Regions from separate parts of the Colwellia sp. BRX8-5 genome, predicted to be linked through region 2. Evidence: predicted binding sites of a transcription regulator. Region 2 holds the regulator's gene; the other holds the start of a gene.
What was found. Region 2 encodes FliA, which starts transcription of late flagellar genes. Its sites were predicted from a motif close to CTAAAGNTNNNNNNNNNNNNGCCGATA; they were not measured.
Positions count from the first base shown of each region.

Region 1: the regulator FliA is predicted to act here: its motif matches at 5,619-5,645, upstream of H4J62_RS01560 (DUF5610 domain-containing protein).

Region 1 covers NZ_JACGVR010000002.1:184-8,075, reverse strand. Annotated here, with positions in the region: gene H4J62_RS01585 (histidine phosphatase family protein) at 325-852, opposite strand; gene sthA (Si-specific NAD(P)(+) transhydrogenase) at 886-2,322, opposite strand; gene H4J62_RS01575 (fatty acid desaturase) at 2,411-3,529, opposite strand; gene fabR (HTH-type transcriptional repressor FabR) at 3,758-4,375, shown strand; gene trmA (tRNA (uridine(54)-C5)-methyltransferase TrmA) at 4,381-5,478, opposite strand; gene H4J62_RS01560 (DUF5610 domain-containing protein) at 5,726-6,994, shown strand; gene H4J62_RS01555 (RNA-binding protein) at 7,055-7,498, opposite strand.
Region 2 covers NZ_JACGVR010000001.1:186,588-194,479, forward strand. Annotated here, with positions in the region: gene flhB (flagellar biosynthesis protein FlhB) at 1-336, shown strand, start outside; gene flhA (flagellar biosynthesis protein FlhA) at 465-2,567, shown strand; gene flhF (flagellar biosynthesis protein FlhF) at 2,610-4,229, shown strand; gene H4J62_RS00810 (MinD/ParA family protein) at 4,343-5,185, shown strand; gene H4J62_RS00815 (RNA polymerase sigma factor FliA) at 5,260-5,979, shown strand; gene cheY (chemotaxis response regulator CheY) at 6,031-6,414, shown strand; gene H4J62_RS00825 (protein phosphatase CheZ) at 6,463-7,206, shown strand; gene H4J62_RS00830 (chemotaxis protein CheA) at 7,220-7,892, shown strand, end outside.

The DNA.
Region 1 (7,892 bases), on a different contig from region 2:
AAGGTTGCATCAATAATGTTAGATGACTAATGTTAGGTGACGATTTTCACCTGAAATGATGATTTGATAGATACCACGATATTCTTGTTCTGTCATTAGTGATACAAAGCTTTGGCTTAGTCATTCTGCCAATTGTATTAAGGTATGTAGCGGTGTTACTTACAGAGCGAAGGTTGCATCCATAATGTTAGATGAGTAATGTTAGGTGACGGTTTTTACCTGAAATGATGATTTGATAGATACCACGATATTCTTGTTCTGTCATTAGTGATACAAAGCTTTGGCTTAGTCATTCTGCCAATTGTATTAAGGTATGTAGCGGTGTTACTTGCAGAGCGAAGGTTGCATTAGTAATGTTAGGTGTCGATTTTCACCTGAAATGATGATTTGATAGATACCACGATATTCTTGTTCTGTCATTGGTGATACTGAGCTTTGGCTTAGTAATTCTGCCAATTGTGCCGTGGTGTTACTGTGTCCAAACACTACGGTGTTCTCTTGTTCTTTGATCAATTGCCAGGCGAGTTGCTCTAATTTATTGGGCGCATAATTTTTGATCGCAAGTTGTTGCTGTTGTGCTAGCGGTGTAGCCGTTGCCATAGTCCGTTGATAGCGCGTACTGTATATATTTTCTATTTCTGCATTCTCTAGAATACGCGCAAGTTCTTTTGCTCTATATGTACCGCATTGTGTTAATCCAGAATCTTCTTGTTCAGTTTTGTTTTCAGCATGACGAATTAAATAAAGGCTGTAGCTTTTACTTTCCTTTTGTATATAAGCGTTTTCAGTCGCATTAACGATTAAAATAGGTATGTTGATAAAAAAAATTAACAGTAAAATTAATTTATTCATAACATACCTTTTTCGACTCATGCTTATTCACTATTAAAATAAACGATTCAAACCATTCAATGCAGCAACACGAAATGCCTCAGCCATCGTTGGATAATTAAACGTGGTATTAACAAAGTATTCAATGGTATTACCGCCATTGGTTTGTTGCATAATTGCTTGACCAATATGAATGATTTCAGCCGCATTTTCACCAAAACAATGAATACCTAAAATTTCTTTAGTTTCGCTGTGAAAAAGTATCTTCAGGGAACCGACTAAACTATTTGATATTTGTGCTCTTGCTAAATGTTTGAACTGGGCACGACCAACCTCATAAGGAATTTTTGCCGCGGTCAGTTCTTGTTCTGTCTTACCAACAGAGCTTATTTCTGGAATCGTGTAGATACCTGTAGGAATATCAGCAATAAGTTTTGCTGTACTTTGGTGATCTATCATCGCTGAAGCTGCTAACCGGCCTTGATCATAAGCGGCACTGGCTAAGCTTGGGTAACCAATGACATCACCAACCGCATATATATTGTCGACACTGGTTTGATATTGATCGTTGACTTTTAGTTGCCCACGTCCATCTGCTGATAATCCTGCATTTTCAACTTTTAAGTCGGCTGTATTACCTGTTCGCCCATTAGCAAAGAGTAAACAGTCGGCGCGCATTTTTTTACCTGATTCTAAATGAACAACCACAGAGTCGTCGGATGCTTCAACTCGTGCAATCGCTTCGCCATGACGGATCACTACACCATTATTCCATAAGTGGTAGCTGAGTGAATCAGACATTTCTGCATCTAAAAAAGAAAGCAGTCTATCTCGGGTATTAATTAAATCTACCTTTACACCTAAACCTCTAAATATAGAGGCGTATTCGGAACCAATAACACCAGCACCATAAATAATGATAGAACGGGGATCATGCTTAAGTGATAAGATGGTATCTGAGTCATAGACTCGCGGATGGTTAAAATCAATATCTTTAGGTCGGTAGGGATGTGAACCAGTAGCAATAACAATTTGCTTTGCCGTAATTTGTTCAATGGCGCCCTCGTTATTCACTATTCTAAGCGTATGGGCATCAATAAAAGACGCTTCACCCGAAATCAGTTCAACGCGGTTACGATCATAAAAGCCACTGCGTAGCTGCACTTGTTTACGAATAACCGAAGAGGCATGTTTAAGAATAGCTGGGAACGTTAAGTGTTTTGCTTTTTCATGGCCTCTAAAAAGTGGACTCGCGTTATACTCAATGAGTCGGCTAACACTTTGACGTAAAGCTTTTGAAGGAATAGTTCCCCAATGCGTACAACCACCGCCAACGTCTTTATATCGTTCAACAATAGCAACACGTTTTTCTTTTTTAGATAGCTCCATAGCCGTACCTTCGCCACCTGGTCCGGTACCTATAATTATTGCATCGTAATCGTAATCGTTATTTGTTTTCTTCTTCGTTTTAGCTTTATTTTGAGTTGCCAAAATCTTGCCTTAAATTCCTACTAAGATAAAAAAATTTTAGCAGGAATTTAGACATCTGACCATGTAAAAGCTTATTAATCTAGAGGGTTTATGCCAGTTGGGTTAATAAGCGTTGAAAATGTTGTTGCTGGTCTGCCAAGTGCTGCTTAAATTCTTGGTATTGCGCTGCTAATTCAGAGCTCTCAACGTCGGCGATTAATTTATCGCGCCTACTGGCAAGTAATTTTTTACGCACATCATAGTAGTCATTAATTCTACTAATGAGTAAATCATATTCTTGCTGTAGTTTTTCTCGCATTTGCTCCGCATTTGGATGAGAGAGTAACTTCTTCTGGCTACGTTTAAATACCATAGCTAAGCGCGCTTTTTCAATTTTGTCATCCGGGTAAGTCCGTAGTTTTGAGGTAAGATTCAAAAACTCACAACCCTTAATCAACCATTTAGTTGGATCAAACTGCCACCAACGAATGCCGTTACGATAATCATTTTCAAAAATATGATGATAGTTATGATAGCCCTCACCAAAAGTTAAAAAAGCAAGAAAGCCATTATCTCGTGCAGTATTTCTTTCTGTGTAAGTTTGTTTACCCCAGATATGTGCCAAAGAATTAATGAAAAAAGTAGTGTGATGGCTTAACACTAAACGCAAGAAACCGACTAAAAGTAAACTACTAATAATATCGCCGTGCCATAAACCAAATAAAATAGGTACACCAAAGTTCATTAATATTGTCAGCAACAAATAATTTCTGTGCTGCCACATTACAATAGCGTCTTTTTGTAAATCACGGGTATTGTCGTAATTAGCATATCGATGCGCTTGATACTCACGAAGCATCCAACCGATATGTGAATACCAAAAGCCTTTTTTAGCTGAATAGGGGTCTTTGTCATTATTATCGACATGCTTATGATGAACTCTATGATCAGAAGCCCAATGTAATATACTATTTTGTAAGGCAAATGCTCCGCCTAGTGCAAAAATGAAACGCAGCGAAGCATGTGCTTGATAGGTTTTGTGCGACCATAATCGGTGATAGCCAGCAGTAATAGACATACCACAATAGATAAAGCAGCATAGTGCTACTACAAGTTCAGTGGTATCAAAACCGTGTGTTATTGCTCGATACGGGACGCCAATTGCGGCAACTAAAAAGGTAATTAAAAACACACTAAAATTTAGCCAAACGATTTTAGGTTTATTCATGTAATAAGAATTCCATCAGTAAAAAACGAACACTAAGTAAATAATTTCAGTGTACACGTGTACTCTATTTTAACTTTGATCACTTTTCAGTCAAGGTAATTTTTATTAAACTTTTTATCTTCAATCAATAATACTGGATTTAAATGTAGATGTTAGTGATCAAGTTTCTAGTAAATAGATGAAAATTCAGTATGATATAAACAGGCTAAAGTATAGGTTAATTAAGTAATGAGCGGGATTCGGGCACAGCAAAAAGAAAAAACACGTCGACAAATAATTGATGCTGCTCTTGGGCAGTTAAGTAGTGAACGTAGCTTTTCGAGTTTGAGCTTACGGGAAGTCGCTAAAGAGGCTGGCTTAGCACCAACATCATTTTATCGACATTTTTCTGATATGAACGAACTAGGTTTGACGCTGGTCGATGAAGCGGGTTTAACTTTGCGTCAATTAATGCGACAAGCTCGCCAACGAATTGAAAAAGGTGGTTCTGTCATTCAAATATCTGTCGTTACCTTTATGGAGTTTATTGAAAGTAACGGTAATATATTTCGCTTATTATTACGAGAGCGTTCTGGAACGTCAGCTGCTTTTCGAGCGGCGGTAAATCGAGAAGTGCGTTATTTCACCTTAGAATTATGTGATTATTTACAGCAAGCAAATAAATTGAATGCGGATGTGGCTTTTTTACAAGCCGATGCAGCGGTGACTATCGTATTTAGTGCTGGCTCTGATGCATTAGATGTTGATAAAGAGGATCGTCAACAAATTTCAATGCGTACCATTCAGCAGCTGCGCTTTATAGCACGGGGAGCTGCTGAATTTAGCAATAGGGGAGTAAAAAAGTAAAAACGTTACTTTTTACGTGAAAGTATCACACCTGTTTCAACATGGTGGGTATATGGAAACTGATCAAATAACGCAAATTTTTCAATATTGTGTGTCTTTATTAGTTCAACTAAGTTTTCTTTTAATGTCTCAGGATTACATGAGATATAAACAATACGTTCAAATCGGCTGACTAACTCAACGCTGTCAGGGTCAAGGCCAGCTCTTGGTGGATCAACTAATACTGTATCGTAATTATAGCTTTTAAGATCGAAACCTTCTAGACGACGAAATACTCGCTCACCGTTCATCGCTTGACTAAAATCTTCACTAGACATTCTTATTATATCAACATTGGTTAACTGGTTTGCGGTGATATTATTTTGTGCTGATTTTACTGATGTTTTCGATATTTCAGTACCTAAAACCCGATCAAAGTTTTCAGCGAGTGCGATACTAAAGTTACCATTACCACAATAGAGTTCGATTAAGTCACCACCGATATTTTGTGTGCCTTGCTTTGCCCAAAGTAGCATTTGCTCATTAACGTGCCCATTAGGCTGTGTAAAACTATTTTCTACTTGCTCGTAGATATAAGTTTTATCGCCAACAGTTAACTTCTCAGTGACATAATCTTTATCAAGGATAAATTTTTGTTTTTTAGCACGGCCAATAATATCAACAGGGGCTATTGCTGAAAGGGTTGATTTTAGTGTTGCCGCTTCAGTTAGCCATTCTTCATCTAATTGTCTGTGATACAACAAGCTTATTAAAAGCTCGCCACTGAGCGTTGATAAAAAATCGACTTGAAATAATCGATGACGAAGTGACGGTTTATCTTTAATTTCGTCAAGCAAGGCTTTCATAGCTTGATTAATGAGTTTACTGGCAACCGGAAAAGTGTCGACGCGATACTTTTCTTTCGTTTCACTATTAAACATAATATAAAATAAGTCATCATTGTCATGCCAAACTCTAAATTCTGCTCGTAATCTATAGTTTAAAGGATCTGATCGAAAAACATCAAAATTTGGTAAGTCAAAATCACTAAACAATTTAGCGATATCATCCTGTTTGTTATCAAGTTGTTTATCATAAAATTGTGGTGCAATGTGACTAAACATATATAAGCCTTAAACGTAGAAAGAATTAAAGAATATTATACCCAACTCTAGTGAGTATTAAAGAGGCGCTGAGTTTAGCGATTGTGATTACTTTGTCTAGTCATTTGTCTATAATTTTCTTACAAGAGATTGACTTCTTGCTAAAGTTTTACGAAAAAATGCCGATATATTAGCCATATTAAATTTAAGGATCTTTAGATCTTTGATTGTGTTTAATTAAAATTTAATTAGATACTGGAGAGTAACAATGAATAAAATTGATAATCAGACAAGGTTGCCGAATTATTTAGGGCAAAGTCGTAAAAGTGAACCAGCAAATAATGAAGTCGTTAAACGAGAAATGCCAGCAGAGTCAGTTAATACACTGGCATTAAACCATCGTGCTGCCATTACGATGAAAATTATATCTCAATCAATTTCTAGTCAGATTTCAGCAAATTTTCAAAAGATTACCGATGCACCACAAGCAACTAATGTAGTGATGAGTGATATCAGTAAAACAGCGTTAACTGAAAGCGAGCCATCAACTAGCCTTTTTGATTTCGAAGCAGTGGCTCGTAATGTTATGGACTTTGTTAGCGCGAGTATCTTAGCTGCCCAAGCAAATGGAGCGAGTGAGGATAAGTTAAAAGAGATGTTTGAGCAGGGGCGTGCTGGGGCGAATTTAGGTATTGATCAAGCAAAAGGCGATTTAAAAGATCTCGCCATGCTTGACGATGACTTAAACCAAGGTATAGAAAAAAGTCGTACGCTTATTAACAAGGGAATTGATGACCTCCATGAACAAATGTTTCCTTCAGCCAATAAATCAAATGAGAAGGTATCAGAGTTAACGCCAATTATCAGTTCTACAGCAATTGATAGCGAATTATACACAAGCAATTCAAAAAGTAGCGAGCTGAGTATTACCACTACTGACGGTGATGTAGTTTCAATATCATTTAGCGAATTACAAGAATATGCCAGTAAAGAAGCTTACCAGTATCAAGGGAGTAGCCAGGGGGGATCGACAAATTATAGTAGTACCAGTAGTCAGTATCATGAAATCAACTTTTCTTATAGCGTAGAGGGTGAACTTGATGATGATGAAAAAGCAGCAATCGAAGCATTAATTAAAGACGTAAATTCATTACAAAAAGATTTCTTTAATGGCGATGTTAATAAAGCTTTTGAAAAAGCAGTTGAACTTGGCTTCGATAATAAACAGATAACTAGTTTTAGTATGGACTTGCAACAAACAAAAACCAGTTATGTTAGCCAAGCGTATACAGCAGTGGCAGAGTTGGATGATAAATTAGCGCCTAGTGTCGGAAAAGACCTGAGGCCTTTAATTGACTTCTTAGATCAGTTTAACCAACTGCAAGAACAAGCAGATAAAATATTGTCTAAGAATGATGATGCTTTTGGTCAGTTACTTGATGCAGTCTTTAAAGCTGAGTTTGGTGACGATAAAGTCGCTAAAGAAAAGTTCGATAAAGTAATAGATACGGTTAAGTCTGACAACATTAAGCTTTAATAGATAAAATAAACCCACGCTAACGTGGGTTTATTTAGGATAACTTACCAAGAAGAACGGTTATTCTTCTTCAAGATTTTTTTCTGGACGTTCCTTAGCTTCACGGACTTTCAAAGTACGCTGCTGAAATTCAGTATCATTAAGCGATGAAACAGCCGCATCAGCCGCATCAGCTGACATTTCAACAAAACCAAAACCACGACGCTTTCCAGTATGTTTATCTTTCATTAAACGAACAGAATGAACTTGACCATGTTCAGAGAATAACTCTCTAATCGATGATTCATTTGCTCGGTAAGGTAGATTCCCTACATATAACGTTTTTATTTCTTCATCAGCACTTTCTGCAGTAGTTGATGAACCTATAAGTGGCGCAATAAAAGTACTTACTAAAACTAATATCGCAGTAATTTCTGGTGAGCTGCCAATAACAGTTGATAAAATGTAAGCAATAACAGCAAATACTACTGCGACTATAAATGTTAACCCTTGAGGAGACTTCATATATGAATACCTAATTATTATTTTAAATTCTAAATTAAAAAACTAAATTGCAATGTACCTGCTACCCAGCCTTGAATATTGTACAAAGTACAAAGTTGTAAAAAAGATAAGTGTAATTTATATGCAAATAACACCTTACTTATATTAAGCAAAAAATAAAAAGTTTACTACACTAAATAAGCATATTAATTAAAAGCACTATTTTAGTGCTTATATAAGCCACTTTAAATGGATTATTATATAGGTGGAATAAGAACACTGATGTTTATTGAGCGATTAGAGAGTATATTGCCCACATTGTTTTTATTTTCAGCAAACAAACATAAAGATGAAAATAGTGCTTGATCCTTTTCAAAATATGTCTAGAATGCGCTCCAGTTCCAAGGGGTAACCC
Region 2 (7,892 bases):
GTTATCACCAATCCGACGCATTATGCGGTTGCGTTGAAATATGATGTCACCGCCGGTGGTGCGCCAATGTTAGTGGCAAAAGGTATTGATGAAATGGCGATGCATATTCGTACTATCGCTAAAGAAAATAATGTTGAAATTATTGCTTCTCCGGCATTAGCACGGTCTTTATATTATAGCGCAGACGCCAATCAAGAAATCCCAGAAGAGCTCTTCGCTGCGGTTGCTCAAGTGTTAGCTTTTATTTTTCAACTTAACGAACATAAAAAAGGTAAAGCCAAAAGGCCGACACCGATTGCAAAAAACCTTCCTATCCCCGATGAGTTCAAATATTAATGCTCTTTATAATCATTGGGTTAAGTGTTTTGTTGTCGATTTATCCATCACTCTAATTATATTTAATCGACGTTGGTCTACTTATTGCTATTTCATGGTATGCGTCAAAAAAATATCATAAGAGTAATATGCAGTTAATTACTTCATTTAAAGAGTTCAAAAAAAGTAAAATAAACCTATTTTCTGGTTTAGGTACGCCAATATTAATTATGGCGGCGCTTGGTATGGTTATTTTACCTATGCCGGCATTTTTACTCGATATACTTTTTTCTTTTAATATTGCCTTATCTTTGGTGGTATTACTGATCACCGTTTATACCTTAAAGCCTCTTGAATTTGGCTCTTTTCCTGCCGTACTGTTAATTGCCACTATTTTACGTTTAGCACTAAATGTCGCGAGTACACGAGTGGTGCTACTTGAAGGTCATGAAGGGCCTGATGCTGCGGGTAAAGTTATTGAAGCCTTTGGCTCTGTGGTTATTGGAGGTAACTATGCGGTTGGTTTAGTGGTTTTTGTTATATTAATCATTATTAACTTTGTGGTTGTTACTAAAGGTGCTGGGCGTATTGCTGAAGTAACCGCGCGTTTTACCCTCGATGCTATGCCCGGTAAGCAAATGGCAATCGATGCTGATTTGAATGCTGGCTTTATTACCGCTGACCAAGCAAGAGAAAGACGTATCGAAGTCACCAGTGAAGCTGATTTCTATGGCTCAATGGATGGTGCCAGTAAGTTTGTTAAAGGTGATGCGGTTGCCGGCATATTAATTTTATTGATTAATATTATCGGTGGACTCGTTATCGGTATGGTACAACACGATTTAAGCTTTGACAGAGCGGTTGAAATATACACCTTATTAACGATTGGAGACGGCCTAGTAGCGCAAATTCCAGGTCTACTTTTATCGGTAGGTACGGCGATTGTTGTTACGCGACAAAATACCTCTCAGGACATGGGCGAGCAAGTCAGCAGTCAATTAGGTCAAGAACGTTCTTTGTATATTGCTGCCGCCGTTATGTTTGTCATGGGTGTTATTCCGGGCATGCCACACTTTGCATTTTTATTCTTTGCTTTTATGATCGCTGGAACCGCCTTTTTAAGTGGAAAGTACAAAATTGCCAAAGAAAAACAATTAGCGGATAAATCAGATGCTGAACAGGTTGAAACCCAGCAACAAGAAGCAGAAGTAAAAGACTTAGGTTGGGACGATGTTAACCATGTTGACATTATCGGCTTAGAAATTGGTTATCGCCTAATACCTCTAGTAGATAAATCTCAAGGTGGGGAACTCCTTAACCGTATTAAAGGTGTTCGTAAAAAACTTTCCCAAGAATTTGGCTTTCTAGTGCCAGCGGTACATATTCGCGATAATCTTGATTTAGACCCTAATGTTTATCAAATATCATTAATGGGCGTGACTATCGGTGAAGCTGAAATTAGACACGATCATGAATTAGCGATAAATCCAGGGCAAGTGTTTGGCAAACTTGACGGCGTGGCAACAATCGATCCTGCTTTTGGACTAGAAGCAGTATGGATAAAACCAGCACAACGCGAACATGCTCAGTCTTTAGGCTATACCGTGGTTGACGCATCAACTGTCCTTGCCACTCATTTAAGTCAAATACTAACAAATAACGCGGCACAGTTACTTGGTCATGAAGAAGTACAAAACCTTCTTGATATGCTAGGCAAAAATTATCCTAAATTAATTGAAGGGTTCATCCCTGATGTTTTATCACTGGGTACTTTGGTTAAAGTACTACAAAACCTAATGAATGAAGGTGTTGCTGTTCGTGATATGCGCAGTATTATTCAAACGTTAGTTGAATATGGTCCTAAGTCCCAAGACCCTGAAATTTTAACCGCCGCTGTTCGTATTACCTTGCGTAAATTCATTGTTCAAGAGTTAGTGGGACCCGTGACTGAGGTACCTGTCATAACTTTGGCGCCAGAGTTGGAACAGATGTTGCACCAGTCTATGCAAATGGCTGGCGACGATGGTGCTGGCATTGAACCAGGTTTAGCAGAACGGTTACAGAAATCATTAGCTGATGGTGCTCAACAACAAGAAATGGCGGGTGATACGCCAATATTGTTAACCTCAGGGATTTTAAGAGCGGTACTGGCTAAATTTGTTAAATATACTATTCCAGGCTTGCGGGTGATTTCATACCAAGAAATTCCTGATGATAAGCAGATAAAAATAGTAAGCGCCATAGGTCAATAATTACGATATCAGTAATGAGCAGCAGAAAATATTTGCGGTTAAATGAATAAGTCATTAACAGCGATTGCAGTTGATAAGGGGTTAGTTTTGAAAATTAAACGTTTTGTAGCAAAAGATATGAGAAGTGCGCTGACACAAATCAAAGACGAGCTAGGTGCTGACGCTGTGATTATGTCAAATAAACGCGTACCTGAAGGCGTTGAACTAATGGCTGCGGTTGACAACAACGTAGAAATTAAGGCAGCACAACCCGTAATGCAAAATTCTCCTGAAAACAACTCAACAGCGCAAGCAACAAACAGTTTTGACCGTTCGATTGACAATGATGTGGTCAATATTAGACAAAATAATCCTTTGACCAGTCCTAGTGTTTCGCACAACTCGGCAGCAGAAGATACCCGCTTACCCTCAGACAGTTTAGCGGCTTTATTAAGTCGTCAAGTTCAGCAAGCACCTGCAAATATTGGTCAAGGTATTAATCAAGCTCAGCATGATAAAATCGTCCAGGCAGCCGCTAAGCTAAATAATCCAAATAACTCAGCGCAAGTTTCAACGCCAACACCGTCAAGCAATATTGAGCAGCAATTTAAAAGCTTCACCGACCGTTTAGAGCAAAATAGCCAAGAACAAGGTGATGAACAATCAAGCGACTCATATCAACAGCCGGTGATGAACCAAGCACAGTCTTTAGTAAGCGATGGCTTACCGCCACAAAATGTAAATAACGCCGACTTAGAGAAAATGAAACACGAAATGTCTTCTATTCGTGAATTACTAGAACATCAAATTTCGGGGTTAATGTGGCAGGATATGGCGCAAAAAGATCCCGCTCGTGCGATGTTGGTTAATCGACTAATGTCTTTGGGTATGAGCGAACAAGTTTCAGATCAAATTGCAGGTTATATTCCAGCACAAAAAAATGACCAAGATACTTGGTTATTAGCGAAGAAATTTATCAGCCAACAAATTAATACCACTAATAATGACATTATTCATCGTGGTGGCGTGGTTTCATTAGTGGGACCTACCGGCGTAGGTAAAACAACTACCGTAGCTAAACTCGCGGCGCGGTTTGCTCAGATTCATGGCGCAGACCAAGTGGTGATGATCTCAACAGATAACTACCGTATTGCTGGATTTGAACAATTAGCCACTTACGGCCGAATTATTGGTTGTGATGTAAAGCTTGCTGGTGATGCAAAAACCTTAGATACATTGTTGCAACAGTTCTCCAAAAAGAAACTGATACTTATTGATACTGCAGGTATGGGGCAACGTGATATGCGTTTAGCTAAACACCTAACTACTTTAGTTTCTAATGCAAGGGTCAGAATTCGCAACTATTTAGTGTTAGCTGCTAATACTCAACAACGAGTTATGCAAGAAAATGTTGATCGCTTTAAAAAAGTACCTTTAGCTGGCTGTATTTATACTAAACTTGATGAAAGCCTTAGCATAGGAGAAATAATTTCTACTTCGATTCAAAACGGTTTAGCGATAGGCTACTTAACGGATGGACAAAGAGTTCCTGAAGATATTAAAGTTGCAAATGCTGAAAAACTCGTTACGCTAGCAGATAAAATGAGCGCGAAAAATCAAATTAATAATCCAATAAATTGGCGAACAGCACCGATGAGTGCTAATACAGCTGTATTTCCATAACTTGTTCTAAATATGTGAATTTTGAAGCTATAAAAATATGCAGATTAAATGATTATAGGGTTATACTAAATTAAATTGATAGCTATTCGTAAGAAAGTAGAGAAATACGATAAATGAATGATCAAGCAAGTGGCTTAAGAAAAATGCAAAATTCAGCTCCGGTAAAAGTCATTGCTGTCTCTGGCGGTAAAGGCGGAGTAGGTAAAACTAACGTTTCGCTTAATACCGCTATTGCACTTGGACAATTAGGACAACGAGTTTTAGTTTTAGATGCCGATTTAGGCTTGGCTAATGTCGATGTTATGCTAGGTTTGCGGGTAAAACGTAACTTATCACATGTGCTTTCTGGCGAGTGTGAATTAGACGATATAATTATTGAAGGTCCCGCTGGTATTAATATCATTCCTGCTACGTCAGGTTCACAATCTATGGTCGATTTAACGCCTGCTGAACATGCGGGTTTAATTCGCGCTTTTAGTGATATGAACACAAAATTTGATGTACTTATTGTTGACACTGCCGCCGGTATTTCCGACATGGTACTAAGCTTTTGCCGTGCCTCACAAGATGTGATGTTAGTGGTCTGTGATGAACCTACATCTATTACTGATTGCTACGCCTTAATGAAATTATTAAGTCGAGATCATGGTGTATTTAAATTTAAAGTTGTTGCCAACATGGTGAGAACGCCAAGAGAAGGACAGCAACTCTTTGGTAAGCTTTCTAAAGTTACCGATCGATTTTTAGATGTTGCACTTGAACTCGTTGCTGTCATTCCATTTGACGAAAATATAAGAAATTCCGTTAGAAAACAAAAAGCAATTGTTGAAGCTTATCCACAATCGCCTGCAGCGGTTGCTTTTAAATCTTTAGCAGGTAATTTAATTAAATGGCCGGTGCCTAAACAAGCGTCAGGTCATTTAGAGTTTTTTATTGAACAATTGTTAGAACATTAATAACAAGAGTAATCAGATATGAGTACTTTGTTGAAAGTTCTATATCTTTCCTATAATTTAGCGAGTGAGCGATAGTGGTAAAACCAAATGCTTACAGTATTCAAACTGATAAATCTGCTATAATTTCGCAGCATACAGTTTTAGTGAAAAGAATCGCTTATCACCTATTAGCAAGGTTGCCTGCGAGCGTGCAGGTTGATGACCTTATTCAGTCAGGCATGATAGGCCTGCTTGAAGCGTCTAATAATTTTGATCACGGCAAAGGTGCAAGTTTTGAAACCTTTGCTGGTATTCGTATCCGTGGTGCTATGCTTGATGAAATACGCCGTGGTGACTGGACTCCCCGCTCTGTTCATAAAAATAGCCGCATGGTCAGTGAAGCGATAAAATTGCTTGAAGCAAGTTTAGGTCGTGATGTAACTGATATTGAAGTTGCTGAAAAACTTGATATTTCGTTAAATGACTACCATCATATTCTAAGTGAGGTAAGTACCGGTAAAATAATTGGTATTGAAGACTTAAGTACGGGGGCAGATGCTATATCGAATATGGAAGATGTGAATAATAACGATCCCTATGATAATTTTGAAAAAATAGTTTTTAAAAAATCGTTAACAGCATGCATTTCCACTTTACCCGAACGCGAAGCTCTAGTACTGTCACTATATTACGACGAAGAATTAAATCTTCGAGAGATTGGTCAAGTGCTTGATGTAAGTGAGTCGCGTGTTAGCCAAATTCACAGTCAAGCGATGCATAGGTTAAAAGGACGTATGCAATCTTGGCAAAGTTGAGTAGAATATACATATAATCACAATTTTAAAATGTTCTCACCGGAGGGTGCCTTGGATAAAAATATGAAAGTTCTTGTTGTTGATGATTTTTCAACGATGAGACGTATCGTCAAAAACTTGTTACGAGATTTAGGTTTCACTAACATTTCAGAAGCAGATGACGGTAGCACTGCTTTACCGATGTTAAAAGAAGGCTCTTTTGACTTTGTTGTAACTGATTGGAATATGCCAGGTATGCAAGGTATTGATTTGCTCAAAGCCATCCGTGCCGATGCGAAGTTATCACATATCCCAGTATTGCTGATTACTGCTGAAGCAAAGAAAGAACAAATTGTGATGGCGGCTCAAGCGGGTGTTAATGGCTATATTGTAAAACCATTTACCGCAGCGACGTTAAACGCCAAGTTAGATAAAATATTTCAACGCTTAGGTTAATTCCTTAATTAGATAGATAATTAATTAATCTAAACGTGAGGTTTTTGCATGAGTGCGAATACAAATGTGCATGTTTCTTTGGAAGAAGCAAAGCTACTGGTCGAATATTTAGAAAGTGGTCAACAAGACAAGGCAGATGAATTAATTGCTGAAATTCAAAATCCAATTAATTCTGAATTGTTTGCTGAAATAGGCAAGCTGACTCGCCAACTACATGACTCATTAAATAATTTTCAATTAGATTCCAGGTTAAATGATTTAGCGACAGCAGATATCCCCGATGCTCAAGAACGTCTAAACTACGTTATAACGCGAACGGAAGAAGCCGCTAATAAAACCATGGATGCTGTTGAATCTATTTTTCCCGTTGTGGATACGATACAAAAGCAAATAAAGGCTGTTAATCCGTTATGGCAAAAATTAATGCATAACAAATTGGAATTAACCGAATTTAAAAGTTTATGTGTTGATATAGATTTATTATTAAAAACGACAGATAGAGAATCAGTGCGTATGCATGATTTAATGACTGATGTTTTGATGGCGCAAGATTTTCAAGATTTAACCGGACAAGTTATTCGTAAAGTTATTGATCTAGTTCGTGAAGTAGAGGATAGCTTGATTGGTATGCTAACCGCTTTTGGTATTACGACAGATAGTAATGCAGAGCGAAGTAAACCTAAAGTAGGTGATAACTTAGTTGAAGGCCCGATCGTTAATGCAGCACAACGTGATGATGTTGTCGCTGACCAAGATGATGTTGATGACCTTTTATCAAGTTTAGGATTTTAATAGGAGTTGCTGGATGTCATTTGAGCAAGATGAAGAGATTCTTCAGGATTTTTTAATAGAAGCTGGAGAAATACTTGAAACGCTTTCGGAACAACTCGTAGAACTTGAAAACGACCCCGATAATGCCGAATTATTAAATGCTATTTTTAGAGGTTTTCACACCGTTAAAGGTGGAGCCGGATTTTTAGCATTACATAATTTAGTTGACGTATGTCATGGCGCGGAAAATATTTTCGATCTGTTACGTACCAACCAACGTAGTGTTAGTGCAAGCTTAATGGATGTTATTTTACAAGCGCTTGATGTTGTAAATGAAATGTTTGTACAAGTTCAAAACGGCGAGAAACTTGATAAAGCTGATGCTCAACTACTTGCAGAATTGCATCGTTTAAGCCAACCAGAAGGCAAAGAGCAAGCGCCTGCGCCAGTCGTTGTTGAAGCAGTAGCTACTCATGAAAGCGAAAGTTCTTCTAGCGATGAAATGTCAGAAGATGAATTTGAACGACTTCTCGACGAACTCCATGGTGGTGGCTCAGCTTCTACGCCAGCCCCAGCACCTGTAGAAACAGCAACGTCTTCAGACAGCAATGATATTTCAGATGACGAATTTGAATCCTTACTCGATGAACTTCACGGTCAAGGTGCTTTTTCGCCTGAAGTCGCTGCTAATAATTCAAGTAAACCAT